DNA from 3 places in the Halomonas sp. KM007 genome. Region 1 is predicted to be linked to each of the others. Evidence: predicted binding sites of a transcription regulator. Region 1 holds the regulator's gene; each other region holds the start of a gene.
What was found. The regulator LexA, encoded in region 1, represses DNA repair genes until DNA is damaged. The targets are predictions, from matches to a motif close to TACTGTNTANNTANACAGTA.

Region 1 (10,759 bases):
CGTTCATGACGCAGTAGAAAACCGGCAGCTTATCGCCCAGGTCACGGGTAATCTCTTCCGCCATACGGTCCAGCGCACGCTCGACCTGCTCCTGTGAAATCAAACAGTCGGCGTTGTCCATCAACTCGCGCATGGAGTCCAGCGACTCCAGCGCCTCTTTATCCAATTTGGACATCGAGCCTCTCCAAAACAGTCTACGGGTCAATTAGCTGGCGTCAGCCACCAGCGCTTCCAGCCTGGCGTGGGTCTTGCGCCAACGGCCCAACGCGGCCAGTGCTTCCAGCTGCGGCCGCGCCCGGCCATAACGCAGCTTGGCGGGTCGCTTGTTGAATACGTCATGACAGGCCTGCACCACTTCCAGCGCCGCCTCACGATCGTTGCAGATCAGCAGCATGTCGCAGCCCGCTGCCAGGGCAGCCTTGGCGCGCTCGGCGGGGCCACCCGCCTCATGGGCGCCGGCCATACTCAGGTCATCCGAGAAGATGCACCCTTTGAAGCCCAGCGATTCACGCAGCATGCCTAGCCAGCTGGGGGAAAAACCAGCCGGGCGGGAATCGAAGGCAGAGTAGACGACATGGGCGGGCATGACGCCGTTGAGCAGCGTGGCAAGCTGGCGGAAGGGCACCAGGTCGTGCTCCTTGATGGCCGAGAGCGGACGCTCATCGACAGGGAGAGTGGTGTGCGAATCGGCCCCCACGCCGCCGTGGCCGGGAAAGTGCTTGCCCACAGCCGCCATTCCCGCCTCATGCAATCCGTGCACGAAGGCTTGCCCCAGCAAGGCGACGTGCTGAGGGTCGCGGCTGAAGCTGCGCTCCCCGATCACGCTGGAAATACCGCTGTCCACGTCCAGCACGGGGGCAAAGCTGATGTCCAGGCCACAGGCGGCCATTTCCATGCCCAGCAGCCAGCCGGTATCTTTGGCCAGCGCCAGCCCTACCGACTGATCATGGGCAAACACGTCGCCAATCCGAGCCATGGGCGGCAGGCGCGTCACGCCTTGCCGGATACGCTGAACCCGGCCGCCCTCTTGGTCGACGGCCAATAGCAGGTCGCCACGCACACGACGAATGCTGTCACACAGCTCCCGCACTTGGGTGGCGCTTTCCACGTTACGAGCAAACAGAATCACGCCACCTACCGCGGGATTCTTCAGCAGGCGCTGGTCTTCCTTGGTCAGGGTCTGGCCTTCCAGGTCGAGCATGACCGGGCCTAGAGGTTGAGTCATCGTACTGGGTCCAGGAAAAAGGGCGTCATTCTAGACCACCCGTGTGATCTTTCAAAATGTGGAGTATGCCAGCGGGGACAACGTCAATGCAGCCATACTGGCGTACCCGGCACAGCCCGTTTGAAAAGCCAGAGCAGGTCGGCATTACGTAGACGCACACAGCCGTGAGAAGCAGCAAGGCCCATGGGCTGGTCAGGGGGAGTACCGTGCAGGTAGATGTAGCGACGCTGGGAATCGACACGGCCGCCGCGATTGATACCGCGCTCCAGGCCACATAGCCACAGTATGCGGGTCAAGATCCAGTCGCGCTCGGGGAACTCGACCGCCAAATCGGCAGAGTAGACCTCTCCGGTCCAACGACGCCCCCGAAAGACCGCATCCTCGGGTAGCCCATCGCCAATGGCTGCCCGCACATAGTGCCAGCCCAGTGGCGTACAGCCACTGCCCTCCTCTTGCCCCACACCGGCTTTGCCCGTGGAAACAGCGCATTCGTGCTTTAGCTCGCGCCCCTGCCACCAGCGCAGGCGTTGGGCCTGGGTGTCGATTTCCATCCAGCCACCTTCAACGGGCGGCAGATCAGCCAACCTGGGCGTTTGCATGAGGCTTCTCATCCACGGTTGCTGCAGGCAACGGCATTGGCGCGCTCATGGCCGCCACCACGACGGGGCGCAGGCGTCGGATCAAGTCGCGTACCGTTACCTGCTCCTGATAATCCTTGGCGGCGATATCGCGCAGTGCATCCAGGCCAGACAGAGTGAAAATTACCGTGCCCAGCATGAAGTGCAGCCGCCAGAAGCGCTCGGCATCTGGCAGCTCGGGCGTTGCCCGGCGCACCAACTCCGTGAAGCGCGTGAAGACATCACCATACTGCTGCTGAATATAGCGACGCAGGTGTCCTTGCGCCTGGCTGTAAGCCAGCCCCAGCAGCCGCATGAACACTTTCAGGCTATGGCGCTCGGCAGGCACGGCCAGCACGGTGGTGGCCATGGTTTCCAGCAGCACCTCCAGAGGAATGGCCTGGCCTTCGTAGCGCGCTTCCAGCTCGTCCAGCGCAGTATGGAAGCGTTCGGAGAACGGGTCCAGGTAACGGGCAAATACCGCCTGTATCAGCGCTTTCTTCGACCCGAAGTGATAATTGACGGCAGCAAGGTTGACCCGCGCTTTACTGGTGATATTGCGCAGTGATGTTTCGGCAAACCCCCGCTCTGCAAAGAGCACCTCTGCCGTATCCAAAATACGTGTGACCGTATCCGACTGGGCCATAGCGCCCTCCCAAAACAGGTGTTTAAAACATGGCGATCGCGTTGGCGAATAGTATGCCATTCCCCCTGCTGGCTCAAACGATTATCCCGCTCGAGGTTCAGGCCGCGTGCCCCGGTACGGATTGCAACTCATCATGTACTGGACAGAGCAACATACTGTATACTTAAACACATACTGATTTTACGGACATGTAGCGACTGTCTTTTCACTGTTTGGAGTCTGATATGTCACGCCCACTCACCGCACGCCAGCAGCATGTATATGATTTTATCGTGAAGACCATGGGCGAGCTTGGCTACCCCCCTACCCGCGCCGAAATCGCCAAGGCGCTGGGCTTTCGTTCCCCCAACGCTGCTGAAGAGCATCTGCGCGCACTGGAGCGCAAAGGTGCCATTCGCATCATTCGCAATACGTCACGCGGCATTCGCCTGCCCAACCAGGAACCGCTCGACGCCACGCCCCCGGCAGCCGAGCCTACCAGCGCCGCCAACGATGCCACGCCCAACGGGCTGCCGGTCATTGGCGAAGTCGCGGCAGGCAGTCCCATTCTGGCAGCGGAGCATATCGACCGTTACTGCCCGCTCCCTGCAGAGTACTTCACCCCCAAGGCCGACTATCTGCTGCGAGTTCGCGGCCTGTCGATGAAGGATGTGGGTATTCTGGAAGGCGATCTGCTGGCGGTGCATCGTACCGACCGCGTGCGTGACGGTCAGATCGTCGTCGCGCGCCTGGAGGACGAGGTCACGGTCAAGCGTTTTAAACGCCAGGGGCATCACGTCACGCTGCTCGCCGAGAACGAAGACTTCGCCCCCATCGAAATCGACCTGAGAACTCAACAGCTGGATATCGAAGGCGTCGGGGTAGGCGTCATCCGAGGTGGCAACGGCCAGGCACTGGGTTAAAATACTGGGCTAGGACACTGGACCAAGCCACCGCCTACTGCATATCGATGTAACGATGATCGTTGAACGTGGCGACCCAGTGCGGGTGGTAGACCAGCAAGATACTCAGCAGCATGCCCGTGATGAAGGCTTCCGAGGGCATCAGCAAGGGTAAAAAGCGGGCATACTCCTGAGCCAGATAGATCGCTTCAGGGTCGGTGCCCGCCACCAGAATCAGCCCCACGGCCGCCAGCCCGCCTCCTAGCGTGGCCAGCGCAGCACCGAAAAAACCGCAGGCAAACAGAAACACCATCAGGTTGTCCGGCAAGCGGCGATCCACGATACGCCATACCACCCCCGTGATCACGGCGGGCACCAGTCCCGTCACCAACACGTTGGGCCCCAACAGCTCCCAGGCATTGCGCCCGATCACCACCATCGCCACGTTGAGCAGCAGGTTGCTGATCAAGGCCAGGGGCACCTTGAACACCAACGTCATCAGCACCGTGAACACCAGATGCAGGGTCAACCAATCGACCGCCTGGGCCCGCAGCTGCCACATCAGCATCACGGCAAGCGTCGCGGCCATCCAGCGATGCTGCAAACCGGTATCTTCCAGCAGCGGCTGCCAGGGGCGCTGCCAAAGCACCCACCCCAGCGCACCTGCCGACACCAGCCAGGTAGCCAGCAGTGCCCAGATGGCCAGCACGCTTTGTGCAAAGGACATGGCGCCCCTCCCCGGTGGGCGAGTTAGCTGAACACGACGGTCTTGTTACCGTGAATCAATACGCGATCTTCCAGATGCCAGCGCAGGCCGCGGGCCAGCACGGCTTTTTCCACATCACGGCCAAAGCGCACCAGGTCGGTGGGCGTATGGCAGTGGCTTACCCGATGGATATCCTGCTCGATGATGGGCCCCGCATCCAGCTCTTCGGTTACGTAATGGCAGGTGGCACCGATCAGCTTGACGCCACGCTCGTAAGCCTGGTGGTAAGGCTTTGCCCCGGCAAAGGAGGGCAAGAAGCTGTGATGAATATTGATGACGCGCCCGGCATAGCGCTCGCACAGCGAGGGGGGTAGTATCTGCATGTACCGCGCCAACACGACACAGTCGGCCCGTGCCGCATCGATCTGGGTTTGTACCTGCTCGAAAGCCGCCTGCTTGTTGGCTGGGTCCACCGGCACGTGGTGATAAGGAATGCCGTACCACTCGGTGAGCGAACGCATGTCGTCATGATTGGAAATGACGCTGACGATATCGCAATCCAGCTCGCCTGCCTGCCAGCGATACAGCAGATCCACCAGGCAGTGGGATTCCCGGGAAACCATCAATACCACGCGGCGGCGCTTCTGGGTGTCCACCAGTGACCACTGCATATCGAATTCGGCGGCGACGGGTTCGAACGCCGTGCGCAGCGCCTCGGCCGACATGCCCAATGAATCGGCGAGAATTTCGTAACGCATGAAAAAGCGACCCGTCTCCAGGTCGGAGTGCTGGCTGGCCTCGGTAATCGAGCCGCCCTGCTGGGCAATGAAGCTGGAAACACGCGCCACGATGCCCACCTGATCCGGGCACGACACAACTAAACGGTAATAATGAGACATCAATGAACACTCTTGCGTATGTAACGGCACGTTCGCCAGGGACTTACCTGCCGACAGGCAAGCCTCACCAGGCGCACTAGTGTAACGCAAGCGCTGCAACCAAGCACTGTGTGGTGCAGTGCCGCGATGATTGTTACAGGCCCCTCCCTTCCCGTATAGTTAAGAGATTACTTCCCAGGCTTTTCATGACCGATGCATCCACCACGCGTTCAACTTCGTCCCCGTCGCCGCCCGCCCCTGCACCTGCTTCCGCTAGGTGGATGCGGTGAAATTGGAATGAATCTTACGCTGTATGGATACGACGATCAGTGGATCGCCGTCGATTGCGGCATGATGATTCGTCAAGATCTGCCCAACTCGCCGCTGCAGGTACCCAACACCGACACCCTGCAGACCCTCGGTATTACGCCTGCCGCACTGTTCATCACCCATGGTCATGAAGACCACATCGGCGCCGTGGCCTGGCTATGGCCGCGCTGGGGCTGCCCTATTTTTGCCACCCCACTGGCGGCGGGTCTGCTGCGCCACAAGTTTGCCGAACACCAGCTCAGCAGCGCTGCCATCGAAATCATCGAACCCGGCGATGCGGTTGAGCGCGGGCCCTTTACCCTGCGTTATTTGAGTGTCACCCACTCCATACCTGAAAGCTGCGCCATCATGATGCAGGCAGGCGACTATCGGGTTCTGCACACGGGTGACTGGAAACTGGACCCGGAGCCGCTCATCGGTGCGCCGGTGAATGCCGCCCATTTCCGCGCGCTGGCCCCTCTGGACCTGGTGGTGGGTGACTCCACCAACGCCCCCATGCCAGGGCAGTCGGCCAGCGAAGGCGACGTCGCCAAGGCACTGGCCAGCACCCTTGCGAAGTGCAAGGGGCGCGTCGTGGTGTCGTGTTTCGCCAGCAATCTGGCGAGGGTTCTGGCCATCGGGCGTGCCGCACAAGCCTGCGGACGCCGCGTCAGCTTGATGGGCCGATCCATGGAGCGCATGGTGAGCGTGGCCAGAGGGTTGGGCTACCTGGACGATTTTCCGGCACTGGTACCGCCCCACGATCTTGGCTATTTGCCCCCCGAAGAAGTCGTGATCATTGCCACGGGCAGTCAGGGTGAGCCACGCGCCGCGCTTCAACGACTGGCGCAACGCCGTCATCCCTTCGTCGACCTGGAGCCCGGTGACAGCGTCATTTTTTCTGCCAAGGCCATCCCGGGCAATGAGCGCCCCATCGAACAGCTTAAAAAACGTTTGTTACAGCTGGGGGTCGATCTCTTCGATGAAAACAATCATCCCGAGCTGCATGCCACAGGGCATCCAGCCCAAGAAGAGCTCAAGAAGCTTTACCAATGGGTACGCCCAAAAGCCCTGCTACCCGTGCACGGTGAAGCTCGACATCAGCAGGCCCACCAGGCACTGGCCGAACAGCTGGGCATCAGCGCGCCCCTTGCGCCGGTCAATGGCGACATGATCGCGCTGGACAACCAGGGCCTGCGCCTGGAAAAACGCCACCCCCAGCCACCTTGCATCGTCGATCAAAACAGCGTGAGGCCCCACCCCGGGCTCGAGCACCAGACTCCCGGCGCACGGCGCGGCAGCCTGTTTCTGGCACTACCGGTGACCGCCACCGAGACCGGCTGGTGGCGCATTGGACGGATGATGCTGGATACCACGGGAGCCTGCCCGCTGGATGAGGAGAGTTTCAGCGATTGGCTGGACGATCAGTTGGAAGAGATCGAGGCCGAGACCCTGGCAGACTTGCGCCAGGCGCTGCAACCGCGCCTGATGCACTGGCTGGCCAACCACCTTCAGCACATGCCTGAGGTGCACCTGCAGATCATGGCCGCCGATATGCCGACCGAGGAAGAACTCGATCGGCAGTAGTTCATGCGGTAGTTCATGCGGTAGTTCATGCAAAAATTCAGGCAAAAATTCTTGCCAAAGTTCATGCCGAATTCAGCAGGCCCAAGCGCGGGTCATGACCAGCGCTCGGCATCCTGCTGATCGGTTTTGCGCTCCTTGACCCAATACGTCCCCTGGCGTGTGCGCTCCTTTTTCCAGAACGGCGCCTGGGTCTTGAGATAGTCCATGACGAAGTCGCAGGCCAGGAAGGCATCCCGGCGATGGGCACTGGCGACCAGCACGCGAACGATAGGGTCACCTGGCGCCAAATCTCCCACCCGATGAATGATGCGCACCGCCTGGAGCGACCAGCGCTGCCAGGCCTGCTCGGCGATCTCCATCAGGCTGCGCTCGGTCATTCCCGGGTAATGCTCCAGCGTCAAGCCCAGTACATCGGGCGACTCGTTGAAGTCGCGCACCAGCCCGGTAAAGCTGACCACCGCACCGATATCCGTGCGACCCTGCAGCGCCTGCTCGTAGCCATGAGCCATGGAGAAGCTGTCCTCGGTGACCTCGACCACGAGCGCTTTATGCGGATGTTCAAGCAGCGCCATGGCTCAGCCTCCCGTGACCGGTGGGAAGAACGCCACTTCGTCATCGTCGGTAATCCGCGAACTATCGCTGGCCATGACCTGGTTGATGGCACATAACGTACGCTGATCGGACAGTAGCGCATAGCGCGCATCCCGGGCGCTGAGCGCCGCCTTCAGGCCCGCGACGTTGCGGCTCGGCAAGCGGTCCAGATCCACCGACACATCGCTTTCCCCGACCCGCTCGCGCAGCTCGGCCAGAAACTTGACCCGCACGCAGGGAGATGAGCAACGCTCCCCAAGGCTTACTTCCCCGGATGCCCCTTCGCCGGTCACGATGGGCGCGGGCATCAGGCGCTGGTAGTCTCCCCGGCTGCCTCCCTGCTTGCTCTCCAACTGCACGGCTTCGATGCGCATCTCTTTATCGACGGCCTTGCACATGTCATACAGCGTCAGGCAGGCCACGGACACGGCCGTCAGGGCCTCCATCTCTACCCCCGTCCGGCCATTCAGGCGACACAGCGCCGTAACGTTGACCCAACCGTTGTCGTGGTCGATCTCGAAGTCCACCGACACCTTGGAAAGCGCCAAGGCGTGGCACAGCGGTATCAGCTCGTGGGTGCGCTTGGCCGCTTGAATACCGGCGATGCGCGCCGTGGCCAGCACATCACCCTTGGGCAAGGCACCGTCCGTCAGCAGCTGAAGCGTCTGAGCGCTCATCACGATTCGTCCAGAGGCAACGGCCTCTCGGCGTGTCTCAGCCTTGTCGCCAACATCGACCATGTTGGCTTCGCCTTGGGCATTGAGGTGGGTTAACTGCATCGTGTCACCTTTTGCTAGCAATCAGAGAGTGGCGCTGCTCGGCAGCCCAGTCGAACACCCAGCGGGCAATACCATCAATGTCGTCGAGGTTCAGCCGCATCACATCCTCACGCAGAGGCACAGGCACCGCGCCACTCAGCGCAACGGCCACCCCATGCGGGTCATCGAGGATGTGCGCATCACCAATGCCCTCTCGGTAGAGCACCAGCTTGGCGATGGGCCAGGCTTTGAAACCTTCGACGATGACCAGGTCAGGTGCATGCGGTGCCATAAGCGAAAGCAGATACGCCAGATCCGGCTCTTCCTCTGTCGGCATATCCATCATCAGTGCCAGACGGCGACTCGATGCCACCAGCATCGGGGCCGCTCCGGCCTTGCGCAACTGGTAACTATCCTTGCCAGGCTGATCCACCTCGAACTGGTGATGGGCATGCTTGATCACCGCCACCGACAGCCCAAGTGCTCGCAGCCGAGGCAGCAGCTGTTCGAGCAGCGTGGTCTTTCCCGTCCCGCTCCACGCGGCGACACCCAGCACCGGAAACGCACAGTTTGGTGACTCTTTCATGGCATACCTCGTCAACTGAGCGACTATTCGCCTTCTTTCTCTGCAGGCAACAGCCAGTTTAACGCAATGCCCACCAAGGCTGCCAAACTTACGCCCTGCAAGGTGAATTGACCACCCCCGAACTGCATGCCGCCAATGCCGAAGACCAGAATCAGCGACACCACCACCAGATTACGCGCCGCCGTCAGCGACTGCCCTGCGCGCACCAGGGTATTCATGCCCACCACGGCAATCGAGCCAAACAGCAGAGTCATGATGCCGCCCATCACCGGACCGGGAATGGTTTGCAGCAAGGCACCCAGCTTGCCGACGAATGCCAGCACGATGGCCAGCACGGCGGCAATCACCATGTATTTCGGGTTGAACGCCTTGGTCAGCGTCACCGCGCCGGTCACTTCGGAATAAGTGGTATTGGGCGGACCACCGAACAGCGCCGCCGTGGTCGTGGCCAGGCCGTCACCCAGCAGCGTGCGATGCAGGCCGGGTTTTTCCAGGTAGTTCTTGCGAGTCACCGAACCAATCGCCACCATGTCGCCGATATGCTCCACAGTGGGTGCGATCGCCACCGGAATCATGAACAGAATTGCGGCCCAGTGAAAACTGGGGGCAGTGAAATTGGGTACCGACAGCCAGGCCGCTTCCCTGATCGGGGCAAAATCGACCACCCCCATCAGCAGGGCCAGTACGTAGCCCACCGCAATACCGCCCATGATGGGCACCAGACGCAGCAAACCACGCCCGAACACAGCCAGCACCAGCGTCACCAACAGGCTGGCCATGGAGAGAAAGATCGCCGCACCGTAGCCAATGTTGTCACTGGTTTCACCGGTGGCCATGCTGACCGCCACTGGCGCCAGAGCAAGGCCAATGACCATGATGACCGGCCCCACCACCACCGGTGGCAACAAGCGGTGCAACCAGGCCGTGCCTTTCAGTCGAACGGCCTGTGAAATGGCCACGTATACCAACCCGGCGGCCATCAGCCCACCCATGGTGGCAGAGACTCCAAAGCTCGCAATCGACCCCTGAATGGGGGCAATGAAAGCAAAGGAAGAAGCCAAAAAGACCGGCACCGTCTGGCGCGTAATGCCGTGGAAAACGAGCGTGCCCACCCCAGCGGTAAACAAGGCCACGCTGGGGTCCAAGCCCGTCAGCAGCGGTACCAGCACCAAGGCACCAAATGCGACGAACAGCATTTGTCCGCCGGTCAGCAGTAGTTTAGGCCACGACTCTTGTGCACTATTCGTTGTCATTGCACCACTCCAGGAAGGTCTATCGTAGATAACGGAGGCAAAAAAATGCCCCCAACGCGGTGCGTAAGGGGCTGTATGTTACGGAGCGCTTAACGCGTCCCGAAAATCTTGTCGCCGGCATCTCCCAAGCCGGGGACGATGTAGCCATTCTCATCGAGTCGGTCATCTACCGACGCGGTGTAGATTTCTACATCAGGATAAGCATCTTGCACCCGTTTGATCCCTTCAGGGGCAGCCACCAGCACGATCACTTTCATGTGTTCACAACCGCGCTCACGCAGCATGTCCAGTGTCGCCACCATGGAACCACCGGTCGCCAGCATGGGGTCGATGACGATGGCCATGCGCTCTTCGATATCGTTGGCAAACTTGGCGAAGTATGGCACCGGCTGCAGCGTTTCCTCATCACGATAAAGGCCCACCACGCTAACCCGCGCACTGGGGATGAGGTCGGTCACGCCTTCCAGCATCCCCAGGCCTGCGCGCAGGATAGGCACGATGGTCACCTTTTTGCCCTTGAGGCGCTGTGTCGCGATAGGCTCACCGTTCCATCCCTGAATCTCGTGATTTTCAAGCTCCAGACCCTTGGTCGCTTCGTAGGTCAGCAGCTTGGCCACTTCACCCGCCAATTCACGAAAGCTTTTCGTGCTCAGGTCAGCTTCACGCATGAGTCCCAGTTTATGCTGAACAAGCGGATGGTTAATGGCGTACACACTCATGGG
Region 2 (10,759 bases), 1.6 Mb from region 1:
CGGTGATGGCAGTTCGTCTTCGAAGAACCAGCTGTCGATGGAACCGCCGATGCCGTACACGAAAACTCCCAGCCCAAACACGCCATATACGATGGAGGGCACGCCAGCGAGGTTACGGACCCCGATACGCACCAGATGGGTCAGGCGGTTCTGGTGGGCAATTTCGTTGAGGTAAATGGCTGCCAGCACGCCAAAGGGGGTGACGATCACGGACATGAGAATCACCATCAGCAGCGTACCGAAAATGGCCGGCCATACGCCGCCCCCGGTATTGGCCGCACGCGGCCCCTCACTGAGGAACTGCCACACGCGCCCGCCCCAGGCTGCCACCTTTTGGTGCCAGGCCATGGCGTTGGGAGTTTGCAGGTGGGTGATCCCCGCCAACGGCTGAGGCTGTACCCTGCCATTGGCCTCCAGCAACAGCTGGGCGTCGGGGCGCTGGTTTGGCGGCAGCATCAGGGCTTGGCGCACGAACTCCTTGGCCGCCTGCCCTTCAAGCCGCTGGCCTGCACTGTCGACGGCGACCAGGCGGCCAAGAAAGTCGCCCCATGGGGTACGCTCCAGGCGTATCAGCTCAGCGGGTGTGGTGACCTGGGCGATTTGATCGACGGCCAGCCAGCGCCAGCTGGCGCCCATGAGGTCGCGGTTGCCGGTAAAATAGAGCCGCTCCATGCCTTGGGCATGGGGTAGCGGCACCTCGCGCACCGGCTGGCCGATCACCGTTTCGCCGCTGTGCAGGGTGACCTCCTCCAGCTCGGCGGGCCAGAAGTGACCTAACCCTTTGGTGGTCAGCAGTACCAGCAAAGCGCCGAGCATGAGCAGCGAAAGGGCCACGCTACCCGCACATAGCCAAGGCCACAGCCGGTTGCCCGCCGTGTTCAGGCGAAAGCTCAGCGCTCGCCAGCCCATCAGCGTGCGCCTCCCAGCCGCTGGTAACGCCGACGCAGGCGCTGGCGCACGACTTCGGCCAGCGTATTGACCGAGAAGGTGAAGATGAACAGCGCCAGCGCCGCCAGAATCAGCAGGTGATAGGTCATGCCGCCGGGGGAGGCCTCCGGCAGCTCGATGGCAATCGACGCCGACAGTGAACGTAGCCCCTCAAAGGGGCTGGCGCTGAACAGTGCGGTGTTGCCGCTGGCCATCAGCACGATCATGGTTTCGCCCACGGCGCGGCCTGCGCCAATCATCACCGCCGAAAACACGCCAGGGCCTGCGGTGGGCAGGGCGACTTTCCACAGCGCTTGCCAGCGGCTGGCGCCCAACGCCTGGGCGCCTTCCATCAAGGTGGATGGCACGTCGGCCAGGGCGTCATCGGCCAGCGAGTAGATACTGGGAATAATCGCAAAGCCCATGGCGATGCCGACGATCAGGGCGTTGCGTGTGGCGTAGTCGATGCCGTGGCGCTGCTCCAGCCACAGACGCAAGTCGCCCCCCAGCCAGTGGGTTTCGGCGAGCGGTGCCGCCCACAGGGCCAGGGCGGTCATGCAGGCGAGCCACGGTATCAGCCACAGTGCCGCCGACGACAGCGGCAGCCGCTGGCGCCAACGGCTGCTGGCCATATGCCAAAGGGCACCTGCCAGCGCTGCGCTCAGCGGCAGCCAGGCCAGTACGAGCAGGGTGCTGGCCAAATGACGCTCTACCCACGGGGCCAGCAGCAGTCCGGCAATGAAGCCAATCACCACGCCGGGTATTGCTTCCATCAACTCCATCACGGGCTTGATGCGGCTGCGCAGGCGTGACGACATGAACAGCGCCGAATACATGGCGGCCCCTAGCGCAATAGGCGTGGCAAACAGCATGGCCGCCAGGGCAGCTTTGAGGGTGCCCCAGGCGAGCGGCGACAGCGTGGCCAGGGAGAGCGCTTCGCCAAAACCAAGCAGCGGCAGCGCTTCCCACACCAGAAAGACGCCAATGGCGAGGATCGCCAGCAAAACAGCAATGCCGCCAGCCGTAATCAGTCCGGTGGCAATACGGTCGTGAAGCAAACGTAGCGGCTGACGCGAAGCAGGTAGCCGAGGAGGAGTCATGTCGACATCATACGAAGCAGGTGCCGTGATGAAAATAAGGGTTTGTGGCCAGAATAGCTTACCCTACGCCCTGTTTGTGACAATTGGATGACAGTTTATTCATCCAGCGCTTGGCTGCTGCGCAGGTGGTCGGGAAGTGCCACGAAGCCTGCCGCCTGCACGATCTGCTGCCCTTCGGCTGAAAAGACCAGCTCCAGAAAGGCTTGCTCGGCCGCCGGGAGCGCTTCGCCGGGGGGCAAGTTGACGTAGAGATACAGCGTTCTGGAGAGTGGATAGGTGGCCTTTTGAATGTTCGCCACGCTGGGCTCTACCGGGTTGCCTTGCTCATCGGCCAGCGCCACGGCGCGTACCATGGGGGTCAGGTGGTTGTATCCGGCATAGCCCATGGCGTTGGGCGACTCCCCCACGGCGGCAATCACCGCTGCCGCACCGGGATGTTCGCTGATATCGCGGCGAAACTGCCCGCCGCACAAGGCGCGCTGCTGGAACAGCCCCTGGGTGCCGGAGGCCAGGGTTCTGCCATGCAGGGCAATGTGCCCGTAAGGCCAATCCGTGGCGGGCAACAGCGCTTCCCAACGCTGCAGAGGCGCATCGGCACCGCAGGCGAGGGTGGTAGAGAAGATGGCATCTACCTGCGCCAGTGACAGGGCTTCCAGCGGGTTATGGCGATGTACCACCAGGACCAGGGCATCGCGGGCGACGCTGAGTTGCAGCGGCGGGTAGCCATAACGCTGGATGAACTGCTGGTGCTCGCGTTCGGTCATGGCCCGCGACATGGGCCCGATGCGGGTGGTGCCTGCCACCAGAGCTGTGGGGGCGCTGGCCGACCCCCCCGCCTGAAATTGCAGAGTGATATCGGGGTAGCGCGCATTCAAGGCTTCACCCCAGCGCAGCATCAGCCCGGCCATGGTGTCCGAACCCACGGCGCCCAGCGTGCCGCTGATGGGCGCTGGCTGCGCCCAGGCAAAGGCGCTGCAGCAGCATAGCCAGCTTGCCAGCAGTAGGCGGTAAGGTCTCCATCGCTGTACACTGTCGCTCTTCAAACGCCGTTCCTCTTGTGATTAACTGGTGCTAGCCTGTTATTGCAGTGCAGCAACAGGCGCTAGGCCCGACCACAACAATAACCTTGCAAAGCGACGACCTCATGACACCACTGGATTCCGATGTGGACGATGCTCCCGCCCCTAAAGGGCAGCTCACGTTAAAATTACTGGCTTCTCGTCAGGATACCAACCTCTACGGGGACATTCCCGGCGGCTGGCTGGTGAATCATATGGACCAGGCCGCCGAACTGGCCGCTGGCCGAGAGGCGGGTGGGCGCACTGCCACGGTCGCCATCGAAGCCATGGATTTTCTAAGCCCGGTGCGCGTGGGCTCCATGGTCAGTGTATACACCCAGGTACAGGATATTGGCCATAGCTCGATCCGCATCGACGTGGAGGTCTGGGTGCGTCCTCCCCATGGCCGACACATCGAAGAGCGCCAGAAGGTCACCGAAGCGCGTTTCGTCATGGTGGCGCTGGATGACAATGGTCGGATCAGAGCGGTTCACAGCTGATGTGGCCATGACACCGTCGTCATAACAAAGTCGTCATAACAAAAAGGGCGCCGAGGCGCCCTTTTGAGTCGAAGGTGATCAGGCACCCACGCTGTCGCGGCTCTTCAGGTAGGCATACTCGCCTACGTCACTGAAGGGGCGCAGCACGCTCTGGAAGGCCGAGTAGGATTCCCACACGCGACGCGACTCTTCATCGCCATCGACCTGGCGCTGAATGGCTTCTTTGGAGGACTCGTACAGCGCGGCCATGACGTCATCCGGGAAGGTGCGCAGCTGCACGCCGTGCTCGTCGACCAGCGTCTCGAGCGCCTGGGCGTTGCGGTAGGCGAACTCGCTGATCATGGCCAGATTGGACGCACGTGCCGCTTCGCGAATCACGTCCTGCAGGTCTTCCGGCAGGGCATTCCAGGCGTCCAGGTTGACGGTGCCTTCCAGCACCGCCGTGGGCTCGTTCCATACCGACGTGTAGTAGTAGTCGGCCACCTGATGCAGGCCGAAGGCCATGTCGTTGTAGGGGCCTACCCAGTCGGCGGCATCCAGAACACCGGTTTGCAGCGAAGTGAAGATTTCGGAGCCTGGCATGTTCACGGTGGTGACACCGATACCGTTCATGGCTTCACCGGCCAGGCCTGGCAGGCGCAGGCGAATGCCCTGCATGTCGGCCAGCGAATTGATCTCTTTCTTGAACCAGCCCGCCATCTGAGTGCCTGTATTACCCACGGCAAAGGGCTTGAGGTTGTGGTTGGCGTAGATCTCGTCCCACAGCTCCTGGCCACCGCCATGGTACAGCCAGGCGTTCATTTCAGTGGTGGTCATGCCAAATGGCACGGCGGTGAAGAACTGAGAAGCCGCGACTTTACCGCGCCAGTAGTAAGACGCGGAGTGACCCATTTCAGCCGTGCCAGCGGCGACGGCATCAAAGACTTCCAGTGCCGGTACCAGCTCGCCTGCACCGTGAACGCGAATGCGCATGCGGCCGTTAGAGAGCTGTTCCACACGACGAGCAAAGTCGTTAGCACCGGTACCCAGGGCGGGGAAATTCTTCGGCCAGGAGGTGACCATATCCCAGGTGTAGGTTTCGTTAGCGCTGGCGGTAGAAACAAAGGGGGCAGCAGCGACACCGGCGGCACCCAGGCCGGCGGTTTTCAGGAATTGACGGCGTTGCATGGCGGGCATGACTCCGAAATTATTGGATGTTTTTTATAAGCGCAGTGAGCGCAGTGTCCGCCTGCCAGTATGCGCCAAGCAGGTTTTATTGGGCAAGTACCCAGTCCTGCTGGCGGGTCAACGGGTTACATGGGAGTGAGCTTGGCAAATCCGAGTACCAGCCACTTCACGCCTTCGCCGTCAAAGCTCACCTGAACCCGCGCCCGAGCGCCTTCGCCTTCGGCGTTCAGAATGATGCCTTCGCCGAACACCGGGTGGCCCACCCGCTGGCCGACATGCAGGGCGGGCAGGTCGCCGTCGCTTTCGATGCTGGATTGGGCAAAGCTGGGCCGTGACGCGGTCACGGGGCGCGAGACATGGCCGCGCAGACGCACTTCTTCCAGCAGATGAGGCGGTAGCTCACGAAGAAACCGGGACGGGCGTGGGAACACCTCTTTGCCGTGCAGTCGGCGAGTCTCGGCGTGGGTCAGGTAGAGCTTCTGCATGGCGCGCGTCACGCCCACGTAGCACAGGCGGCGCTCCTCCTCCAGGCGGCCTGGCTCCTCCACGGACATCTTGTGGGGAAACAGCCCCTCTTCCACCCCGGCAATGAACACCACCGGGAACTCCAGCCCCTTGGCCGAGTGCAGGGTCATCAGCTGCACGCTGTCTTCGAACTCCTCGGCTTCATGGTCGCCTGCGTTGAGGGCGGCTTCCGAAAGGAAGGCTTCCAGCGCGGCCATGCCTTCTCCGGCTTCTGGGGTCTCGAAGGCATCGCCATGGGTAAAGGCCCGGGCCGCGTTGACCAGCTCTTCCAGGTTCTCGACCCGCGCCTGGCCTTTTTCACCGCGCTCGCTTTGATGGTGTTCGATCAGCCCGGTGCGCGCCGTGACGTGGTCGATGATCTCGTGGAGCGGCAGCCCGGACGTGTCGTTGTCCAGCTGTTCGATCAAGTTGGTAAAGGCCTGCACGGCGTTGCCTGCGCGGCCTCTCAAGGTGCCATCCTGAAGGGTGTCGTGCAGCGCCTGCCACAGCGACACGCTCTGCTCACGGGCGTGATGGCGGACGATTTCCACGGTGCGCGTGCCAATGCCACGGGTGGGCACGTTGATGACGCGCTCCAGGGAGGCATCGTCATCACGGTTGAGCAGCAAGCGCAGGTAGGCCAGGGCGTTCTTGATTTCCAGCCGCTCATAAAAGCGGTGGCCGCCGTAGATACGATAGGGCATGCCTTGGCGAATCAGCGTCTCTTCCAGCAGGCGCGACTGGGCGTTGGAGCGGTAGAGGATGGCCACGTCCCGGCGGTTGAAGCCTTCGTTGACCTTCTCCTTGATGGTATCGACGATATAGCGGGCTTCCTCGAGGTCGTTGAACCCCGCATATACCGAGATAGGCTCGCCTTCGGCGCCATCGGTCCATAGGTTCTTGCCGAGGCGCTCGCTGTTGTGGCTGATCAGCGTATTGGCCGCTTCCAGAATCGCGCTGGTAGAGCGATAGTTCTGCTCCAGGCGCACGGTATGGGTGTTGGGAAACTCTTCTTCGAAGCGGCGAATGTTCTCGACCTTGGCGCCCCGCCAGCCGTAAATGGACTGGTCGTCATCGCCCACGGCGGTCATCGGGGTCTGCTGGCCGGTGAGCAGTTTGAGCCAGGCGTACTGAAGGGTGTTGGTATCCTGAAACTCGTCCACCAGCACATGGCCAAAGCGCTCGCGATAGTGGTTCAGCAGCGGCGGGTTGTCGCGCAACAGCTCCAGGCTGCGCAGCAGCAGCTCACCGAAATCCACCAGCCCGCCTCGCTCGCAGGTGAACTGGTAGCGCTCGTAGAGCTCGACCATCTGGGCGAGGTACGCATCGCCATTGACGTTCACTTGATGGGGTCGCAGGCCCTCTTCCTTGCAACCAGAAATGAACCCCTGCACCTGGCGTGGCGGGAAACGCTCATCGTCAATCGAGTAGTCTTTCAGCAGCCGCTTGATCAGCCGCAGCTGGTCATCGGAGTCGATGATCTGAAAGTGCTGGGGCAGTCGAGCATCCTGCCAATGGGTGCGCAGCAGCCGGTGCGAGATCGAGTGAAAGGTACCCACCCAGACATGGCGCATGGAGATGCCCAGCAAGGCTTCCAGACGCGTGCGCATCTCTCGGGCGGCCTTGTTGGTAAACGTGACGGCCAGCAGCGCATAAGGGGAAAGCCCTTCGGCCTGCATCAGCCAGGCAATGCGGTGTACCAGCACACGCGTTTTGCCGGAACCGGCGCCGGCCAGTACCAGAAGGTTGCCCTGGGGCGCACTGACGGCTTCCCGCTGGGCCGGGTTGAGATGATCGAGTATCGCCGTGACGTCGTCCATATAAGCCGCTGCCGGTTCAAAAAAGGGGCGACCAGTCTAGCACAGCCAGCACACTGGCTGTGCATACAGCGTGTCTTCAGGACGTTGGCTCAGGACTCTTTATCAGAACCGTTGCTCAGGACTCTTCCGGGTAACGCAGCGTGGTCAGGCTCTTCTTCACCGCTTTCAACTGTTCGGCCAGTTTGGGGCCCCGGGTCTTGGCCACGCCCACCGCCAGCACGTCGATCAGCACCAGGTGGGCAATACGCGAGCTGAGCGGGGTGTAAATCTCGGTGTCTTCGTGCACGTCGATGAACAGCGGCAGGCTCACCTCCTGGGCCAGCGGTGATTCGCTGGGACACAGGCCGATCACGGTGGCGCCTGCTTCGCGGGCCAGGCGAACGCTGGCCACCAGCGCCCGGGTTCGGCCTGTCTGCGAGATGGCGACCACCACGTCGCCCTCCTGCAGGGTCACCGCCGACATGTTCTGCATGTGCGGGTCGGCGTAGGCGGAGGTTGATATCTGCAGGCGGAAAAACTTGTGTTGGGCATCGAAGGCCACCGCGCCGGAGGCGCCAAAGCCGTAGAACTCGACGCGATTGGCCATGGCCAGTGCATTGACGGCCTTGCCCAGCGCTTCGTTATCGAGCCGGTCGCGCACCGACAGCAGCGTGCCCACGGTGGAGTCGAAAATGCTGTGGGAGAATTCGGCCACCGAGTCGCTGTCGTTCATCGAGAACTGCGCGAACTGGCTTCCGCTGGCCAGCATCTGGGCCAGCTGCAGCTTGAAATCCTGAAAGCCGTTGCAGCCCAGCGCACGGCAGAAGCGCACCACCGTGGGCTCGCTCACCTTTGCTTCGGTGGCCAGGTCCACGATGCGCATGTGAATGACTTCATCGGGGTTGCGCAGCACGAACCGCGCGACCTTTTGTTCGGAGCGACGGAAATGCTCCATGCGGCGTCTCATTTCATCGAACAGGGCGCGGCTCACGTTCAGCTCCTTGGGTGCTCAAAAACAAAGGATTACAGTACGACAAAATAAATCTGTTTAAAACGTTCGTTTTTTAATGGCGCTTCATCGTTTGACTCAGCGCTGCGGCAGGCGATTTAAGATGGCATGCCAATGAGTGAGCCAAGCCTAACCTAAAGGCGTTTAAATGCCGTTAAGACATTTGAGCAGAATTCGTCATCATTTTGTCAAGTAGGTTATAGTAAGAAGTGACGTGCCGCACTGCATCATTTAAAAATCAGTCGTCACGGATGCAGGTGGACGTAGGCAACTCACCTGGAGGAGCGTCGATTATGAGAAACGTCGAACGAATGACCTCGGTAAAAAGCGAATTGCTCGACATATTCATGAGTATGGAGGTCGATGAGCATGCCCAACGTCGGCGCAGCGCCGCCCAACGCAGCCTGAGAGCGCGTCGGGGCATCGAGCTGCACCGTGAATTCCAGAAGCTGTCACGGGATATCGCTCCCTTGCCAGACGAGGGCGACCCGCAAGAGAGCGAACTGCACTAGCCAGCTGAAGAAGAGGCTGGTGAAGGAAGGCGAGAAAGCGTTACGCCACGGTAACGCCTTCTCTATTGGGTAAGCTTGCCGACCTAGCGGCGAGTCAGAACAGGCCTGCCAGGAAAACCACCGTGACCCCGATGGGGGCGACGTATTTGGCCAGCAGGTTCCACAGGCTGTAGTCGTAGACATCCAGCCTCAGCTCCTTGCGCGCTTCTTCTTTATCCAGGCAGAAGGCGAAGAACACGATCGCACCCAGGCCGGTCAATGGCAGCAGAATCTTGCTGGTGAAGGTATCCAGCAGGTCGAAGATGTTCAGCCCAAAGAACAGCACGTCTGCCCATACGTTGAACGACAGCAGCGCCGCGACACCCAGTGCCCATACCGCCACGCCGCTGACCAATGTGGCCACGATACGTGACATCGACGTGCGCTCTTCGAGAGTTTCCACCACCGGTTCCAGCAGTGAAATGGCCGACGTCAGGGCGGCAAAGGTCAGCAGCAGGAAGAACATCAGGCCCAGAATGGTGCCGCCGGTCATGTTGCCAAACGCCAGGGGCAGGGTGACAAAGATCAGGCCGGGGCCTTCGCCGGCACTCAGGCCGTTGGCAAAGACGATGGGGAAGATGGCCAGGCCCGCCAGCAGGGCGATGGCGGTATCCAGCAGGATGACCGTCCGTGCGGTGCTGATCAGATTGACGTCTTCGCCCAGATACGACCCGTAGGCCATCATGATCCCCATGCCCAGCGACAGCGTGAAGAATGCCTGGCCCATGGCCGCCAGTACGACACCGCCATCGAGAGCATCCCAGTCAGGGCTGAACATGAAGCTCAGGGCTTCACCAAAGTAGCCGCTGGCCATGCCGTATCCCACCAGCACCAGCATCAACACCACCAGAGCAGGCATCATGGTGCGCGCTGCGCTTTCCAGGCCTTTGGTGACCCCGCGTGCCACGATACCGACGACCAATACCATGAACGCCGTATGCCACAGCAGAAGGGCCGTCGGGCTGCCCAGCATGCCGCTGAACAGCGCACCAATGCTGTCCGCATCTTGGCCGTTGAAGCTACCGAGCACCGAGCCCAGCGTATAGTTCAGCGACCAGCCGCCGATGACGCTGTAGAACGAGAGAATCAGAAAGGCAGCCAAGACACCGCTGACACCCACCAGCGCCCACGCTTTCGAGCGGCCGTGGTTGGCGGCCAGTTCGGCCATGGTGTTGATGGGGTTCTTCTGGCCGCGACGGCCAATCATCCACTCGGCGACCAGAATGGGCAGGCCGACCAGTGCTACACAGGCCAAATAGACCAGAACGAAGGCGGCGCCACCGCTGTCGCCCACCATGTACGAGAAACGCCAGATATTGCCCAGGCCAACGGCGGAGCCCGCCGCGGCCAGCACAAAGCCCATGCGAGATGACCACTGTGCATGCGCAAGTTTTGCCATAAATCACCTGTTTCAGTTCGATTGTAATGGGTCGATATCGGCAGATTGCGCCGATGTTCGGAAAAAAGAGATTGCCAGCGTGCTTTTCCGAAAGAACGCGCAATTTATCCGATCAAGGGTAGGCTTGCCAGTGAGCCAGCCTAAAAAGGCGGCCTAAAACAGCTGGCTCTGCTTTTCATCGGCGAAAGGTGCCAGGTCCGCCAAAGCGGCCTTGGCCTGCACCAGGCGATAGAGGTGGCGAGCCATCTGGGGTGACTCACGGTTGTCTGCGGTATGCACAAATAAAAAAGGGGTTTTCCCCTGTTTTATCCACAGGCTGAGCTGTTCTATCCAAGGGGCGAAGTAGCGTGTGTTGATCGCTTTGTCAATATGTCCAATGAAGCGAATGATGGGTTGTTGACCAGTGGAAAGCACGTGTAGCGGGAGTTTCGGCTTCTCCTGCTGGGCGTGGGCCAGCCCAGCGTGTCCTTCATGCGGCGTAGAGAAGACCGGGCGCACATCCAGCATGACTCGGTTGGCCGAATAAGTTATCAACAGGCGGTTCAAGGCCCTCTCTGCCTCACCTTTGTGGAAAAAAACAGGGTGGCGAACCTCTACCGCACAGGGCAGGTGCGCTGGCCACTGGGCGAGCAGGGCTTCCAGTTTGGGGAGTTCGGCAGGGCCAAAGTCTCTGGGTAGCTGCACCATGGTAGGGCCTAGCCGGTCGTGCAGGGGCGTCAGCGCGTCCAGAAACGCCCAGGCATCC
Region 3 (10,759 bases), 830 kb from region 1:
TTGGCAGCTTCGGCCTGGCGTTTGAGGCGCTCCAGCTGCTTGTCCAGCTCGTCGCGGATGTCGTCCAGGCGCTCCAGGTTCTCCTGGGTGCGGCGCATGCGGTTTTCGGTTTCCCGGCGGCGCTCCTTGTACTTGGAGATACCGGCGGCCTCTTCGAGGGTGGCACGCAGGTCGTCGGGGCGCGCTTCGATGAGCCGCGAAATCATGCCCTGGCCGATGATGGCATACGAACGCGGGCCAAGGCCGGTACCCATGAACAGGTCGGCGATGTCCCGGCGGCGGCACTTCTGGCCGTTGAAGAAGTAGTTGGACTGCCCGTCTCGGGTGACCAGGCGCTTGACGGCAATTTCAGCGTACTGGGCATAGACACCGCCCATGCCACCGTCGCGGTTGTCGAACTTGAGTTCGATAGAGGCCTGCCCGACGGGCTTGCGCCCCGTCGAGCCGTTGAAGATCACGTCGGCCATGGATTCGCCGCGCAAGGTCTTGGCAGACGACTCGCCCATGACCCAGCGCACGGCGTCGATGATATTGGACTTGCCGCACCCGTTGGGCCCCACGATGGCGGTCATGTTGCCATCGAAGGGTACGGTGACCGGATCGACAAAGGACTTGAACCCGACAAGACGAATGGAGGTTAAGCGCATTGTGATCCTTTCCTGCAGCGAAAGTCGCGGAGGTTACTCAAAAACGCGGTTGATGACCACCTCGGCCGCTTCATCGTCCGTGATCGGGCCTACCGTGACACTCTCCAGGTCACCGAACAGGTCCCCGGGTTGCGGCGTGGCCTGACCCGAAGGCGACACACGCACCATCAGGCGCGCTTCACGCACCTGTGAGATCTGGGCATCCGCCGACATCGCCGCCGCATCGTCCAGCACTACCGTCATCGGCAGCTCTGAAACCTGGGCACGAATCACCGCCAGGGGCGGTAGCTCACCGTCCATGTCACGGGCGGTGATGAACACCGTGGCGTCGTCACTGACGCTGCCTTCCAGCTCGGCGTCCAGCGAAACATTCACCCGAATTCCCTGGCTTTGTGCGGCCGCAGCATCGGCATTTTCCGGTACGACACCCATCCGCTCCTGAGCCACACGGATACCGTCGCGCAGGGAGGCCGCCGTTTCCGGATTTTCGATGTTGGCCACGGCCCGGCGCCAGCGGTCGATGGCCGTTTCGTAATCGCCACTATCGAAGGCGTGAATGCCCAGCAGGCCGAGTACCGTGGGCTGACGCGGGTCTAGCTCCAGCGTCTCGTCTACCAGCGCCTGCACTTTTGGCGTCAACTGACGCTCGGCCATGAAGAACTGCAGCTGTGCCATTTGCGCCAGCAGGGGCGGGATACGCCCTTCGATGGCCAGCAAACGCTCCAGCGCTTCCTCGGCCTTCTCGGGCTGGCCGGTGTCGCGATAAATGGGAAACAGCGCGCTCCACACGTTGGGGTTGTTGGGCTGGCGCTCGGCTTCGGCTTCCATCCGCTCGGTGAACATGCTCAGCGAGCCTTCAGGGTGCTGACGCACTTCCTGCTGGATGGCGTACAGCGTCAGGTCACCTTCGGCACCATACTGCTGGTACCAGAACGTGCTGGCACCGACCACGGTCACCATCACCAGCGGCACCATCAAGCGGCCAGCACTGGCTGATTTCAGCGGCCGACGGGTCTCGACGACGGTGTCTTCCAGCAGGCTACGCTCCAGTTCCAGGCGATCTTCCTGGTAGCGTGCGTCGTCGATGTCTCCCCGATCCCGGGCGGCCTCCAGCGAGGCCAGACGGCGCTGAAAAATCGCCACGTTCTGCTCGGCCGTGGTGTCGTTGGCCTCGAAGGTTTCCAACTGGTCACGCAGCGTGCGAGCGCCGCGCATGGGTGCCACCAGCAGCCACAGCGCAGGTATCAGCAGTAAAGCAATCGCAATCCAGACCGGTGTCATGACGACCTCTCGCGGTTAATCAGGGCATTCAGGCGGGCGCGTTCTTCTGCGCTCAGGGCCTTGGCAGAGGCGTTGCGGCGGGCACGCACCACCATGATGACGACCACCAGGCCAATCAACACCAGAACGATGGGCAACCCCCACAGCAGATAGGTGCGGTTCTCCAGACGCGGGTTGTAGAGAATGTAGTCACCGAAACGCTGCACCATGTGGTTGATGATTTCGATATCGGCGTAGCCTTCGTTCAGCAGCACGTAGACGCGCTCGCGCATGTCCGCCGAAATGGGCGCATCGGAGTCGTCGATGGCCTGGTTTTCACACAGCGGGCAGCGCATGGAGGCGGTCAGGTCGCGGTAGCGCTTCTCCAGTACCGGATCATCGAACTCGCGCACTTCGATTCCGCCTGCCATGACGCTACCGGCGGTGGCCAGCAGCATGGCCGTCACTATCCAACGAATTATCGCCATTTTTCTACCTCCGGCAGGATACGGTCACGGACATCTTCCGGGGAGACATAGCCCTTGTGGTGATAGCGAATCACGCCCTCGGCATCCACCAGAAAGGTTTCCGGCGCGCCGTACACGCCCAGGTCGAAACCGAGGCTGCCATCCGGGTCAAAGATGTTGATCTCGAAGGGGTCGCCGAATTCGGTCAAAAACTCCAGGCCTTTCTCGCGGGTATCCCGATAGTTGATGCCCACCATGCGGATACCCTGATCCGCCAGTGACAGCAGCTGCGGCATCTCCTGTTTGCAGGCCGGGCACCACTCGCCCCAGACGTTGACCAGCGTCACTTCGCCGGTGAGCAGCGACTGGTCTACCTGGCGTTCGGCGTCACGCAAGGTAGTGGCCTGAAACTCGGGAAACTCCCGCGCCATGAGGGCCGAATCCCGCTGGGAAGGGTCCTGCCCCAACCCTTGATAGAGAAACAGCGCGATGCCCACAAAACCGATGGGTAAAAGAAGCAGCAGCAGGCGGCGTGTCATACCGTGGCCTCCTGTGACGGAGATTGATCAATACGTGAGGATGCAGGTTGGCGCGCGGCTGCGCGGCGGTAGCGCTTATCCGCTACGGCCAAGATGCCGCCGAAGGCCATGAGCAGGCCACCCAACCATAGCCAACGTACGAAGGGCTTGTATTGCACGCGCATGGCGTAGCTGCCATCGCCCAGGTCTTCGCCCATGGCCACGTAGAGGTCACGGAAGAAACCGGGGCGCAGCGCTACCTGGGTCATGGGCATGCCGGTGGCCAGGTAGAGGCGTTTTTCCGGTCGCATGACGAAGCTGCGTCCTTCTTCACCGCGCTGAACCTGAATGATCGAGGTATCCGCCAGGAAGTTGGGGCCACGACGATTGGTCAGTTCGGTCATGGTGAACTGGTATCCGGCAACTTCCACCGTCGTACCCGGCGACATACGCACGTTACGCTCGATGTTGTAGTTCGACACCACGGCCACGCCCACGATGGTGACCGCCACGCCCAGGTGGCCCAGCACCATGCCCCAATAGGAGAGCGACAGCTTGCGCAGGCCCGCCACGAACGAACTGGCGTGGCGTGTCTTGTCGAACAGGTCGCGCACCATGGGCAGCACGATCCACAGCGCCGAAATGATGCCCAGCGCTACCCACAGGTTCCATTCACGGCCATACACCAGCGGCATGGCGATGCCCAGCGCCAGCGAAGCAGCGCCCGCCAGCCACAGTTTGCGCCACAGTTCCTTGCCGCTCATGCTCTTCCAGCGGGCCAGCGGGCCAAGGCCCATGAAGATACACATCACCACGGTCAGCGGAACGAACAGGGCATTGAAGTAGGGAGGCCCGACGCTGATCTTGCCCAGCCCCAGCGAATCCAGAATCAGCGGATACACGGTGCCCAGCAGTACCGTCACGGTCATGATGACCAGCAGGACATTGTTGATCAGCAGCAGGGAGTCACGAGAGAGCCAGTTGAAGCCCACCTTGTGGCTGACCCGCGGAGCACGCAGGGCAAATACCAGCAGCGACAGGGTGACCGTGATGGCCAGCAGCATCAGGATGAAGAAGCCACGGGACGGGTCGTTGGCAAACGCGTGGACCGAGGTGAGCACGCCCGAACGCACCAGGAACGTACCCAGCAAGGAGAGCGAGAAAGTCGAGATGGCCAGCAGTACGGTCCAGCTCTTGAACGAGCCGCGCTTCTCGGTCACCGCCAGCGAGTGCACCAGCGCCGTGCCCGTCAGCCAAGGCAGCAGCGAAGCGTTCTCCACCGGGTCCCAGAACCACCAGCCGCCCCAGCCAAGCTCGTAGTAGGCCCACCAGCTACCCAGCGCGATACCCACGGTCAGAAACGCCCAGGCAATGTTGGTCCAGGGGCGCGCCCAGCGGGTCCAGGCAGCATCCAGGCGGCCACCCAGCAGCGCCGCAATGGCAAACGCAAACACCACCGAGAAGCCCACGTAGCCCATGTAGAGCATCGGCGGGTGGACGATCAGCCCGAAGTCCTGCAGCAGCGGATTCAGGTCAGCGCCGTCGGCGGGCATGTTGGGCAGCAGCCGCTCGAAGGGGTTGGAGGTCATCAGGATGAACAGCAGGAAGCCGACACACACCATGCCCATGACGCTCTGCACCCGGGCCACCATGTCTCGAGGCAACTCCTTGGAGAACACCGAGGCCGCATAGCCCCAGCCTGCCAGCATCAGGCTCCAGAGCAGGACCGAACCTTCATGGTTGCCCCAGACGGCGCTGAACTTGTAGTACCAGGGCAGCAGGGAATTGGAGTTGTTGGCCACGTTGGCCACGCTGAAATCATCCAGCATGTAGCTGGTGGTCAAGCACAGGTAGGCAATGGCCACGAACAGGAACTGGCCGGTTGCCATGGGGTAGCCATAGGCCATCCAGAGGGGGCGGCGGGTGGCGGCTCCCAGCAGTGGCATCACGGCCTGCACGATCGCCATCAATAGCGCGATGACCAGCGCAAAGTGGCCAATTTCAGGAATCATTTTAATCAGCATGAGCGCTCCGCATTGGCATTAGGCATTAGGCATTACCGAATGGTGCAGGGGTAAGCCGTTAGTAATCGCTTGCTTGTGGAACGCCCTGCTGCTCCAGGCGCTTACCCACTTCGGCGGCCTTGGCCTGGAAATCAGCGGGCGAGTAGCCAGCCTCTTCCAGTGCCTGGGCGACTTCCGGCGGCATGTAGTTTTCGTCGTGACGCGCCAGCACTTTATCGGCGTAGAGTCGACCATCGGCCTGCAGCTGGCCCACCACCACCACGCCCTGCCCTTCACGGAACAGGTCGGGCAGGATGCCGCTGTAGTAGACCTCGACGTCGTCCACGTAGTCGGTCACCGTGAACGCTACGTCGAGGCTGTCGGGGTCACGCAGTACCGAGCCTTCTCTGACCATGCCACCGGCACGAATCTGGCGGTCCAGAGGGGCATCCCCCTGGGCGATCTGTACCGGGCTGAAGAACAGATTGATGTTGGCGCGCAGCGCATACAGGGTGAGCCCCACCGCAATGGCGGTGAGCGACAATAGCCCTAAGATAACAAACAGCTTCTGTTTACGTTTAGGCATCATAGTGAACGTCCTTCTGAGCAGAGTTAACTGGCTCTTGCAGGGGCTGCGCGTGCGATGGCTGAGCGTTGCGCTGGGCATTTTCACGACGCGCCCGGCGCTTTACCACGTTGAGTAGCTGGCGGCGCTCCTGACGTGCGTGCCATACGATCATTAGCATCAACAGCGCAGTGACTCCCCAGGCAGCCCACACGTAAACCGCGTGACCGCCCATGGCAAAAAATTCGTTTAGCGAGGAAAAGGCCATTAGTTCGTCTCCTCGGCAAGCTCGCGCACCCAGCGCTTGTTGGCTTCCCTGCGCAGAATTTCACTGCGGGTACGCATCAAGGCAAGCGCAATAAAAAAGCTGTAGAAGCCCAGCACCATGATCAGCAGCGGCGCCCACATTTCCATCGGCATGGCCGCGCGCCCGGTGATGGTGAACGTGGCCGGCTGGTGCAGGGTGTACCACCAATCGACGGAGTACTTGATGATCGGGATATTGATGACGCCCACCATGGCCAGCACGGAAGCCGCCCGCGACCCGCTGTCACGACTGGTGAAGGCGCCACGCAGAGCGATGACCCCCAGATAGAGGAACAGCAGGATCAGCATCGAGGTGAGCCGAGCATCCCACATCCACCAGGTGCCCCAGGTGGGCACGCCCCAGACGGCGCCCGAAAACAGCGCGATGAAGGTCATGGCGGCGCCCAGCGGGGCAATCACGGTGGCCAGCATGTCGGCGACCTTGATTTTCCAGACCATGAACACCAGCCCGGAAATGGCCATGGAGACAAAGATGGACTGGGCCAGAAACGCAGCAGGCACATGCACATAGATGATGCGAAAACTGTTGCCCTGCTGGTAGTCGGCGGGTGCGAACACCAGCCCCCATACGGCGCCCACGGCCAGCAACAGCGCGGCTGCCACCCAGAACCAGGGTTGCAGCTTGGCACTGATCGCATAAAACCACTTGGGAGATCGCAGTTTGTTTATAAAGCCCCACATGGTTTTCCCATCCTTTAACCGTTAATGCTGATGCGTAGCGACGCGGCAATCGCCCAGGGTGCCAGCATGAGCGACACCGCCAGCAGCGCTCCCAGTATGGCCAGGTGAGCGGCCATCCCATCGCCCAGAATGGCGGCCTGCACCGCGCCTGCCCCAAAAATCAGAACCGGGATATACAGCGGCAGTACCAGCAGGGACAGCAGTACCCCGCCCTTGGCCAGCCCCACGGTCAGCGCTGCGCCAATGGCCCCTATCAGGCTCAGGCTCGCGGTGCCCAGCGCCAACGACAGCGCCAGCACCCCGTAGCTGCCTGCTGGCAGCGACAGCATGATGCCCAGCACCGGCGCCATCAGCGCCAGCGGCAGCCCGGTCAACAGCCAGTGCACGGCCACCTTGGCAAGCCCCAGCGCCGCCAGCGGCTGGGGGGCCAGCAGCAGCTGCTCCAGGCTGCCGTCTTCGTAATCGCTGCGAAACAGGCTATCCAGCGACAGCAGGGCCGCCAGCAGCGCCGCTACCCACAGCAGTCCTGGCGCGATGCTGGCCAGCAAGACAGGGTCAGGCGAAATGCCAATGGGAAACAGCGTGATGACCAGTGCAAAAAACACCAGCGGATTGAGCACCTCACCCTTGCGCCGCAGCATCAGCGTCAGGTCGCGCTTGAGCGTGGCATGAATGGCCACTCCAAGCCCCCCCTGCGGTGTATGCAGGACCACCTCAGGAGCACTCGACAGGGCGTGTGAAGATAGGGCGTGTGAACGTTGCAACGCTGACTCCTTTTTACCCCAGCTGAATACGTCTCAGCACCGATGATTCGGTCAGTGCATGGTGGGTCGTCACCAGGACACAGCCGCCAGACTGGGCATGTGCGACCAGCTGCGCTTCCAACGCCATGACACCGTGGCGGTCAATCGCCGTGAAAGGCTCATCCAGGACCCATAGCGCGCGCGGCGTCAGCGTCAGCCTGGCCAGGGCAATACGGCGCTGCTGACCAGCGGAAAGCTGCCCTGCCGGGACATCTTCAAAGCCCGCAAGACCAACCTCGGACAGCGCTTGTTCGCGCTGTTTATCGCTGCCTTTTTCGCCATTGAGCGCTTGATACCACGCCAGATTTTCCAACGGCGTGAGACCCGCTTTAACGCCGGGGGCATGCCCTAGATAGAGTAGGTTTGCGAGAAAATGTTCACGGGTCTGGTGCATGGGGGCACCGTTCCAGAATAGCTCGCCACGGTAGTCGGTCAGTTGGCCGGAGAGAATCTTCAACAACGTGGTTTTACCACTGCCGTTGGGGCCTTCGATGCGGACGATCTCGCCGTCCTTGATGTCGAGGTCAAGTCCTTCAAACAGCCAACGATCATCGCGTTCACAGGCCAGTTGTCGGGCTTGCAGGCACAGGCTCAAAAGACTCTCCAGACGCATTAATTTTGGGTCGAACTCTACACGGAAAGGCGCTTTCTCGCCAGTCACCCTCTGCGGCCTGGGGTCGCAGCATGACACAGCTCAAGCTCTCGCCATAAAAGCGACGCGTCAAACAGTACTAGCACTGTATGCAAAAACAGGCTTATACTGTAACCACTGTATGAATAGACACCCATCAAACCCCGTTTGTCCATTCACTCGACCGCCTTGGCACAGGCGCTGCATGGGAGAACACACAATGACGATCTGCCTCGCCCCTCAGGTAACGTCTCACGTACCTTCTCAACCGCTGCCACCGTCCAACGTGCGCCAGCGCCTTGCCCCTCACCCCCGCCAGGCAAACCAGGACGGTCAAGTGACCCGGCACAACACTTATGCCCTGCGCATTCGCGGCGACCGCCTGCAGGCCAGCCAGCTCTTCGACGGTGATCTGGTCATTATCCACCGGCATCAGCACGACACCCAGCAGGAAACGGCGACCCTGACCATCAACGATCGCCAGCTTCCCTTGAGCCATTTATCGATTACCCGCCTGGGGGTGCACTTGTGCCCCGAAGATACAGCAGTGCCCGCGCTATTCCTGCATAATGGCGACATCCAGGTGCTGGGCATGGTCATGGGCGTGGCGCACCACACCCGGCAGACTCGGCACCACTGATTCGCGCTTATGTTGGCCAGGAGTCCTGCTTGCGTTACCACGTTCCCGACATTGCCCCCGAGGCGTGGCACTCCACCGAGACCGAGGTAGAGAAAAGCCAGTTTCTGACCTGGCTATGCCACGCCCCCAGCCCCAGCGCCTTCGACGCCTTGCTGCAGGCCGCCAGACTGGCCCACCCCAATGCCAGCCACCACTGCACCGCCTTTATCGCCGGCCCACCAGGGGAGCAGACCCGCATTGGCTTTTCGGATGACGGCGAACCGGGTGGCACGGCGGGACGGCCCATGTTCCAGGCGCTGCAAGGCAGCCAGTTAGGAGAAGTGGGCTGCGTGGTGATTCGCTACTTTGGCGGCACCAAGCTGGGCACCGGCGGCCTGGCCAGAGCCTACGCCCAGGCCGTCAATGCAGGGCTGGAAACCCTGCCCACTCGGGAAGTGATCGAACGCGACAGCTATCGGTTACGCGTAGGCTTCGCCCATGAAGCGCAGGCCCGAGCCTGGTGTGAAGAGCAGGCACTGCCTGTGGAACAGGCTGAATACGATGGGCATGGCGTGTGCCTGACCATCGGCTGGCCCAGCGATGTAGCGCTGGATATCGGCAGCCTGGAGAATCGCCTGAAAACGACCGTGGCGTTCGAAGCGCTGTAAGTAAGTTCACGGCCTGCCGATGAAAGCTCGGCAAGCCGTGCAAGGGCTCAGACTCGGGCTCAGCCCAGTTTTATCGCCAAGTACCAGTTCTATCCCAGGTACTTGATCATGACCCCGGCAGCCACCGCCGAGCCGATCACCCCGGCCACGTTCGGACCCATGGCATGCATCAGCAGGAAGTTATGCGGGTTTGCCTCCAGCCCCACCTTGTTGGCAACCCGCGCCGCCATCGGCACCGCCGAGACGCCAGCCGCGCCAATCAACGGGTTGATGGGCATCTTGCTGACCATGTTCATGAGCTTCGCCATCAATACACCCGCCGCCGTCCCGATACCAAAGGCAACGATGCCCAGGCCCAGAATCCCTAACGTCTCGAACGTCAGGAAACTGTCGGCCATCAGCTTGGAGCCCACGGACAAGCCCAGAATGATGGTCACGATATTGATCAACGCATTCTGCGCGGTGTCCGACAGCCGCTCCACCACGCCACACTCACGCATCAGGTTGCCAAAGCAGAACATGCCCAGCAGCGGCGCCGCATCCGGCAAGAACAGCGCGACGGCAATCAGCAGCATCAGCGGGAAGATCACCTTCTCAAGCTTGGAGACCGGACGCAGCTGCGTCATGGTGATCTTGCGCTCTTTCTCGGTGGTCAACAGCCGCATGATCGGCGGCTGAATGAGTGGCACCAACGCCATGTAGGCATAGGCCGCGACGGCAATGGCCCCCAGCAACTCTGGCGCCAGGACGCTGGACACATAGATCGACGTAGGCCCGTCCGCCCCACCGATGATGCCGATGGCGGCCGCCTGATTGAGCGAAAAGTCCATGACGCCCAGAGAGGTAAGCAGCACTGCACCAAACAACGTGGCAAAAATCCCGAACTGGGCGGCCGCCCCCAGAAACAGCGTACGCGGGTTGGCCAGCAGAGGACCAAAGTCGGTCATCGCACCTACGCCCATGAAGATCAGCAGTGGTGCAATGCCCGAGGCAATGGCAACACGATAGAAGCTGTAGAGCATGCCATCGCTGTAGCCCGCGCCCAGAGCAATGTCCTTGGCCACACGTAGCTGATCGTAGGCCGCCGTATCGTGAGCGACAGCTTTCAGCACCTCACGCCATCCCTCGACACCCGCCAAAGGGTCCAGGGTAACGCCCAACGCAGCCGCCATCTGTTGCAGCACGGCAGGCTTGGCCACCTCGATGGCCTGATCGAGCGCCGAAATGGCCAGCCCGGCTTCCGGAATATTGGCCAGGATGCCACCGAAACCAATCGGCACCAGCAGCAGCGGCTCGAATTTCTTGTAGATCGCCAGGTACAAAAGCCCCAGCCCTACCAGAATCATGACCGCCTGGCCAAGCTCCAGGTTATAGAGCCCGGAGCCTTCCCATAAGGTGATTAGTTTGTCCATGCGGGTGCCCTTAAAGCTCGATCAGCGCATCGCCAACGGCGACGCTATCGCCCTCGCTGACATTGACCTTGGATACCGTTCCAGCGCTGCTGGCACGCACTTCGGTCTCCATTTTCATGGCTTCGAGGATGATGACCACGTCGCCTTCGGCCACTTGG

Region 2: uvrD (DNA helicase II) is a predicted target of LexA. The motif match lies at 7,128-7,147, and genes of this name have one in related genera.
Region 3: RVM27_RS12925 (S24 family peptidase) is a predicted target of LexA. The motif match lies at 8,007-8,026, and genes of this name have one in related genera.

The regions. Positions count from the first base shown of each region.
Region 1 is NZ_CP136131.1:3,559,501-3,570,259, reverse strand. It holds gene RVM27_RS17000 (hypoxanthine-guanine phosphoribosyltransferase) at 1-175, opposite strand, end outside; gene nagZ (beta-hexosaminidase) at 206-1,225, opposite strand; gene RVM27_RS16990 (L,D-transpeptidase family protein) at 1,309-1,824, opposite strand; gene RVM27_RS16985 (TetR/AcrR family transcriptional regulator) at 1,802-2,488, opposite strand; gene lexA (transcriptional repressor LexA) at 2,713-3,390, shown strand; gene RVM27_RS16975 (energy-coupling factor ABC transporter permease) at 3,425-4,096, opposite strand; gene purU (formyltetrahydrofolate deformylase) at 4,120-4,974, opposite strand; gene RVM27_RS16965 (ribonuclease J) at 5,251-6,849, shown strand; gene moaE (molybdenum cofactor biosynthesis protein MoaE) at 6,942-7,421, opposite strand; gene moaC (cyclic pyranopterin monophosphate synthase MoaC) at 7,425-8,219, opposite strand; gene mobB (molybdopterin-guanine dinucleotide biosynthesis protein B) at 8,224-8,784, opposite strand; gene RVM27_RS16945 (uracil-xanthine permease family protein) at 8,808-10,037, opposite strand; gene upp (uracil phosphoribosyltransferase) at 10,127-10,756, opposite strand.
Region 2 is NZ_CP136131.1:1,951,518-1,962,276, forward strand. It holds gene pstA (PstA family ABC transporter permease) at 1-909, opposite strand, end outside; gene RVM27_RS09160 (ABC transporter permease subunit) at 909-2,027, opposite strand; gene RVM27_RS09165 (PstS family phosphate ABC transporter substrate-binding protein) at 2,123-3,070, opposite strand; gene RVM27_RS09170 (acyl-CoA thioesterase) at 3,172-3,585, shown strand; gene RVM27_RS09175 (TRAP transporter substrate-binding protein) at 3,664-4,752, opposite strand; gene uvrD (DNA helicase II) at 4,878-7,076, opposite strand; gene hexR (transcriptional regulator HexR) at 7,192-8,046, opposite strand; gene RVM27_RS09190 (PA3496 family putative envelope integrity protein) at 8,358-8,576, shown strand; gene RVM27_RS09195 (sodium-dependent transporter) at 8,671-10,014, opposite strand; gene RVM27_RS09200 (DUF72 domain-containing protein) at 10,168-10,759, opposite strand, start outside.
Region 3 is NZ_CP136131.1:2,734,360-2,745,118, reverse strand. It holds gene smc (chromosome segregation protein SMC) at 1-647, opposite strand, end outside; gene ccmI (c-type cytochrome biogenesis protein CcmI) at 681-1,928, opposite strand; gene RVM27_RS12965 (cytochrome c-type biogenesis protein) at 1,925-2,395, opposite strand; gene RVM27_RS12960 (DsbE family thiol:disulfide interchange protein) at 2,386-2,913, opposite strand; gene RVM27_RS12955 (heme lyase CcmF/NrfE family subunit) at 2,910-4,916, opposite strand; gene ccmE (cytochrome c maturation protein CcmE) at 4,975-5,484, opposite strand; gene ccmD (heme exporter protein CcmD) at 5,474-5,728, opposite strand; gene RVM27_RS12940 (heme ABC transporter permease) at 5,728-6,468, opposite strand; gene ccmB (heme exporter protein CcmB) at 6,483-7,199, opposite strand; gene ccmA (cytochrome c biogenesis heme-transporting ATPase CcmA) at 7,246-7,866, opposite strand; gene RVM27_RS12925 (S24 family peptidase) at 8,123-8,542, shown strand; gene RVM27_RS12920 (IMPACT family protein) at 8,572-9,189, shown strand; gene RVM27_RS12915 (sodium ion-translocating decarboxylase subunit beta) at 9,279-10,601, opposite strand; gene oadA (oxaloacetate decarboxylase subunit alpha) at 10,612-10,759, opposite strand, start outside.